DNA from 2 places in the Aureibacillus halotolerans genome. Region 1 is predicted to be linked to the other one. Evidence: riboswitches for the same ligand, from Rfam matches in the RefSeq annotation. Region 1 holds a riboswitch; the other holds the start of a gene.
The links. Region 1 has a riboswitch for FMN ahead of ribD (bifunctional diaminohydroxyphosphoribosylaminopyrimidine deaminase/5-amino-6-(5-phosphoribosylamino)uracil reductase RibD). Riboswitches for the same ligand answer to the same signal wherever they lie in the genome.
Positions count from the first base shown of each region.

Region 2: it holds a riboswitch for FMN, as region 1 does, so the genes downstream of both, EV213_RS01930 (DMT family transporter) here and ribD (bifunctional diaminohydroxyphosphoribosylaminopyrimidine deaminase/5-amino-6-(5-phosphoribosylamino)uracil reductase RibD) in region 1, are expected to answer to the same signal.

Region 1 is NZ_SNYJ01000003.1:160,146-163,355, forward strand. It holds gene EV213_RS05270 (bifunctional 3,4-dihydroxy-2-butanone-4-phosphate synthase/GTP cyclohydrolase II) at 1-160, opposite strand, end outside; gene ribE (riboflavin synthase) at 172-792, opposite strand; gene ribD (bifunctional diaminohydroxyphosphoribosylaminopyrimidine deaminase/5-amino-6-(5-phosphoribosylamino)uracil reductase RibD) at 824-1,897, opposite strand; FMN riboswitch at 2,058-2,216, opposite strand; gene EV213_RS05285 (peptidylprolyl isomerase) at 2,324-2,764, opposite strand; gene lysA (diaminopimelate decarboxylase) at 2,779-3,210, opposite strand, start outside.
Region 2 is NZ_SNYJ01000001.1:436,960-440,169, forward strand. It holds gene EV213_RS01920 (hypothetical protein) at 1-132, opposite strand, end outside; gene EV213_RS01925 (glyoxalase superfamily protein) at 152-511, opposite strand; FMN riboswitch at 830-961, shown strand; gene EV213_RS01930 (DMT family transporter) at 1,088-2,044, shown strand; gene EV213_RS01935 (helix-turn-helix domain-containing protein) at 2,156-3,210, opposite strand, start outside.

The sequences.
Region 1 (3,210 bases):
GACCTCGGCCTTCCTTAGCCATAAAATTAATAGTCTCCGGAGTGATGTGGCTGGCAAGTGCAACAAAATCGCCCTCATTTTCACGTGTCTCGTCATCACAAACAATAATTACTTTGCCTTGTTGTAATTCTCTTACCGCCTCTTCAACAGTACAAAACATGCTGGTTCCTCCTACGCTTCTATTTCTACTTCTTTATGTGTTACGGGAAACTGCAGCAATTTTTCGGTATACTTCATCAGCATGTCTGCTTCAATATTGACGCTGTCTCCTCGTTTTTTTCGTCCAAGGACCGTGTACTCCGACGTATGAGGAATGAGTGAGAGCAGAATAGTCGTGTCGTCTGCCCCAAATAAGGTGAGACTAGTGCCGTCAATCGCGACCGATCCTTTTAAGGCCATATACTTTGCCAAATCATCAGGCAAAGCAATCTTGACGTAGGTGGCATTTGATTCTGGAGTCACATCAACAATTGTACCGACACCATCAACGTGTCCACTAACAAAATGACCTCCAAAACGCCCTTTGGCACTCATGGCCCTTTCTAAATTAACATGAGCTCCTGAAACTAGAGCTCCTATCGTTGTCGCTTTTAGGGTCTCAGGCATAACATCAACAGTAAATGACGTGTCCATTATCTCAATGACAGTTAAACAAACACCGTTAACTGAAATGCTGTCTCCTAACTCCGTTTCTGTGAGCACCGTATTCGCAGCGATTGTGAGTGAGCAGCTGTGCGTCTCTTTTGTAAGGTGAAGCACGTGACCAATTTCTTCAATGATGCCTGTAAACAATGGAACTCCTCCTTTTAGGTTAGACCATATTTTAGAATGACTCCAACACGATTTTTAAGTCCTCGCCAATTTGCTCTGTCTGCTTAAAGTGAAGCCTCGTTGTGTTTGCTAACGAATCTATGCCTTTACCACCAAAGCTAGACAAGGCGTTGTCTCCGCCGAGCAGCATTGGAGCTAGATAGGCGACCACACGTTGATAATTACCTGACGTTAAGAAACTTCCGAGGACGCGTGCTCCCCCTTCCACATAAAGCGAAGTGATGCCATATTCATATAGCAAAGGCAACCATACATCAAGCTGATGTGGATCGGTCTTGATCACCCGAATTCCTAACGCTTCCAATGTGTTGACCTTCTCATCTGAGACATCTCTGTTTGTCAGCACCCACGTTGGCGCCATTTGATCTGTGACGATCGTCGCATTTATTGGCAGCTTTAAGTGACTGTCCAAAACAATTCGAGTTGGTGTTTTTGTCCCAACCCCTCTCGTTGTCAGCGCTGGTTGATCGGCTAACACCGTTTGAATGCCAACGAGGATGCCATCGTGGAGAGAGCGTTCCTTCCAGCCGTCACGACGTGCTCGTTCCCCAGTAATCCACTGGCTCTCCCCCATTGCCGTGGCAATCTTGCCATCGAGGCTTGCTGCAAACTTAAGCGTAGTATAAGGTTTTTTTGCAGAGATATGATGCATAAACATTCGATTTAATTGGGTGGCCTCTTTCTCGAGCACCCCTGTTTCCACACTTACTCCAGCCCTCTTAAGCCATGTCACACCTTTCCCAGCTACAAGCGGATTTGAATCCATGCTAGCAATCACAACACGCGCTACACCAGCCTTAATAATCGCTTCACAGCACGGTGGCGTCCGCCCAGTATGGCTGCAAGGCTCAAGCGTCACGTATATGGTTGCGCCGTTCGCATCCTCGCCAGCCATTTGAAGCGCATTGACTTCAGCATGTGCACGACCGGCTCGTAAATGAGCACCCGTTCCTACGATTGAATTGTCTTTAACGACAACACAGCCGACTAGAGGGTTCGGTGACGTCTGCCCTGTCGCCATAGCAGCCATTTGCAACGCAATCGTCATAAAGTGTTCATCGTTCATTGATTTCACCTCAATTCAAATAAAAAAAACGCCTACAAACCTAATCGGTTCGGGGCGTTGGATTTCGCATCGAAAATAAAGCATACACATCCTGTGCGTGCTGTACGAAGCAATAAAAGCGTAGCATAAAGAAGCCTTTCTCAGGCGCTAAACGCTTTTGCATAACCTTCTCCCATCCAGACTTTCACTGTCGGTCCCAGAATTTCACCAGGTCCACCGCAACACACTTACGTGCGTTACGGGTCACGGACTGAGGATACAACTAAATGTCAGATCCATCACCGCCGGTAGGGAATTTCACCCTGCCCCGAAGGTTTATTCAATTGTTTGGTTTGTCCGAATTACTTCGGCATTAGGAACAAAATATAGATAGCTCCCCACAACATTGAGCCAAGGAGAAGCACTAAAAACAAAGTAATGTTTTTCTTACGCATCTCCATCAACAGTCACTGTCGCCATTTTATCGCCGTTTTCCATTGCCAATGCTGCATCAAGACCTTCTGTCACTTGACCAAAAATGGTATGAACCCCATCCAAATGTGGCTGAGCCTCATGCACGATAAAAAACTGACAGCTTCCAGTGTCTTTGCCCGCGTGAGCCATTGAAAGTGCGCCGGGAACATGCTTATGAACATTATTTTCAGCTTCACATGCGATCGTGTAGCCCGCATCTCCTGTGCCTGTACCAAGTGGGCATCCCCCTTGTGATACAAAACCTGGAATAACACGGTGGAACGTCAATCCATCGTAAAAACCTTTTTTAATCAATGATTCAAAGTTTTCGACTGTTTTCGGTGCCTCTTCTGGATAAAGCTCAATCGTAAGTTTTTTACCGTTCTCTAGTGTCATCGTTACTGTTTTTGCCATAAGTATCTCTCCTATCAAATCGTTGTTTCTGTTTTTTTGTAATTGCGCAGTGTGAGGTCAAATTGTGTCAAGTCCTCATAGGTTTCTCTTCGTATGGCAGTAAACGCTTCTCCATTTTCGATAAATACAACAGCTGGACGTGGGTTGCGGTTGTAATGGTTTGCCATTGAATAACCATAGGCTCCTGTGCTCGGAACGGCAAGAATATCGCCAGCACTTGATTGCGGCAATGCCACGTCCCATATGAGCATATCGCCTGTTTCACAGCACTTCCCCGCGATTGACACCGTTTCATCCGCTCCGGCATTTGGTCTCTCTGCAAGAGCTGCATCGTATTTTGCCTGGTAAAGAGCAGGGCGTAAATTATCACTCATGCCCCCATCCACTGACACATACGTTCGAATGCCTGGAATATCCTTTCGACTGCCAAGCGTGTAAAGTGTTGT
Region 2 (3,210 bases), on a different contig from region 1:
GACGCCTTTTTTCGTTTTTGTCTTCCGAGTTGTCAAATCCGCAGCTGCATAAGGGCTTCGATTTAATTCAGGATCTCTTCTCCCCTCTCTAATTCGCTTGCTGCGCACTTTTTTCGCTTTCGATCGGGCCATTCTATTTCTCTCCTTCATGTTAGTTCTTGTTTTCATAAAAAACGAGCCGATTGTACGCGGGATCAGTAACCGTGCATTCCTTCCCTCCGGCTGGTCCATCCTCTAATCCCGGACGCGCGAAAGAGGCTTGCTGCGCCAAAAGTTGTTTCTGAAACGTTTCTATATTACCGACCTCAATGCGCAACGCTGCTCCTGGAGAGGAATCACCATAATGCTCACTTAAATGAAGAATACACTTGTCTTTTGAGACTTGCATATACAACGGAAAATCCTCTTCAAAGCGATGTGTCCAATCAACTGTAAAACCAAGAAAATCACAATAAAAATGTTTCGTTAGCTCTTCATCAAAAAAACGAAGAATTGGTATTGGAGCATTCATTGCATCAACCTCCTTTTCGTCAGTATACCATATGTTGATTCTATCGAATGATGCATCTATCCGCTATACTATAGGTAGAAAAATGTTCATTGGCATAGCTTCATTGGTTTTCTATTTCTTAGGGAGACGAAGGACACTGCTAAATAACGTCATTACAAAAATTGCATTGCTAAAAATAATCGTATGCGCTTTCATTGTCTCTCCGTCTTGAATCTCCATCTTTTCAGCATGTTTAATCCTGAGCAACCCACTAGACAAAATGAAAAAAGGCGCATATAGTAAGCATTAAGCTAACAAATAAACTAAATTTAATTGAATATGGATCTTCGGGGCAGGTGCAACTCCTGACCGGCGGTGAAAGCCCGCGACTCCTTATTGATGACGTCAGTAAGGACTGATCTGGTGAGATTCCAGAGCCGACGGTTAAAGTCCGGATGGGAGAAGATCACAATAAACATGGGCTATAATTTCAAAAAATTATGTGCACACGTTTATTTGATCACCCCTGTTTCCCGTGGAACAGGGGTGATTTGATTTTCGACGAGATCGTATTCAGCCGAAAGGGTTGAAGACATCATGCAACAACGGAATCACACATTTTGGCTCATTGTGATTGGCGCAGCATTTTGGGGCGCAACACCTGTTTTCCGGATGCTATTGCTGGATTCAATGACATCCACACAAATTGTTCTCATTGAACACATCGTGCTCGCACTCGTTACAGCACCTATTTTATACGCACACCGTCACGAGCTTGCTAGCTTAAATTGGCGTGATGTTGGCGCCCTCTTATTTATTTCCTGGGGTGGGTCAGCTGTTGCCTCGTTGCTCTTTACGCAAGGTCTTACCTACGGGGATATGAATGCCGTATTGCTGCTTCAAAAGGTCCAACCGATTGCGGCTATCCTTCTGGCACGTGTGTTGTTAAAGGAAAAGCTTCCTAAGCAATTTTCGTTTTTGTTTCCACTCGCTCTTGTAGGGACCTATTTCTTAACGTTTGGATTTTCTTTCCCTCTCAATGGTTGGGGAGAGGTTATAAATGTCGGAAGCTTATATTCTCTTGGCGCAGCCGTCTTATGGGGCGGTGCGACAGTGATGGGGCGTATTTTACTTAAAAAATTACAGTTTGAAACGGTCACCTCTTTACGCTTTCTTCTCGCTCTGCCCATGCTCGTATTGCTGTACAGCATTTCTCGGGATGCCTGGACGCTCCCTACTGAAGCGACTGCGCTCACAATGATTGCCGTCAATCTGCTTATTTCGGCATTGCTCCCAGGTCTCTTAAGCATGATGCTCTACTACAAAGGACTAGGGACAATGAAAGCATCAACGGCAACGCTGGCAGAACTCAGCTTTCCAATGACAGGCCTTCTCGTCAACTGGCTCGTTTTCCAACAAGAAGTGACCTTTGCTCAGATGATTGGTTTTCTTCTTATATGGATCGCTTTGTTCCTCATCTCTAGGCAAAAGGATGCTGCTTCGCCCGTTCAGAATGGTACAGTATCGTCTATTCCTGCATCACCGACTAGGTAAGAGATTGTCTTATCAAATCAAGTCTACACGTACAGCTTTCGAGTGCATATCGGAAGCAAACTCTTGGAAATGGCCAAAAGCGGATGCCCTCTAAATGCATCCGCTTTTTTATTAAAGCACGGTATGAGGATTCGCTGACAAAGCTTGGCTCGAGCATTGTTTTCGAAAATCGCTAGGGGATTTTCCCATTGCCTTTTTGAATGCACGGTTAAACGAAATATAATTGACATAGCCCACCTTCGAGCTGATGTCCTGAATCGTTTCGTTCGTTGTGAGCATAAGACGTTTTGCTTCATCCATGCGAAGTCTCGTCAGAAAATCAAGGAACTTCTCACCCGTCCCCTCCTTAAAACGCTGGCTGACATATTTGCTATTCATTTGAAAGACATCACTTAACATTGCTAACGAAATGTCTGGATTTGCATAATGGGTTTCAATGTATCGCTTCATGCACAGAACGACATTTAGTTGCTGCTGTTCATTGTTGTCGTTCTTTAGTGCATCATGGAGCTCATGCAAAATCGTTCTTCCTTCAGCTTCCAATTCCTCAATCGTCTCAAACCGATGACTCAACAAACGGAGCGCTTGATACGTTTTCCGCCAAGCTGAAGATCCCTTCCAATGCGTAATATTCTGGTCTGCATATTGGAGCATGTAATCAAAAAGCTGAACAATATCAGAACGCATCAAACCGCACTGTTTCATCTTTTCAAACCATTGCTTCCATGCGGCCTCCCATGCCGTGTTCAGTTCTCCAAAGTCGCGAACCATACGCGACACATCTCTCAACATTGGATACACATCGTTCGATGATGGAGAATGGCATTCGTTATGAACCAACAGCTGGTTACTGCCTTTTACTGCTTTATACTCAAGGGCAGTGATTGCTGATCTTGCCGATGTAACCACATCTTTCCACGCTGTCTTTACATCTCCTAATCCGATGGACACCGTTGTTTCAACGTGTTCCTCGACCCATAACCGATAAGCGGAAATCCACTTTTTTATTGACCTGATCTCTATCTCGTCACCCCAAAGTACAACAAATAGTCGCTTCTCTTCCAACCATTCTACCCATACGGTCGAATTTGCTTCTTGGGCTTGGTAATGAAGAGCATTTTTTAATATGAATTTTTTCAACGACTGATCTTCGCTTTTATTGTTCG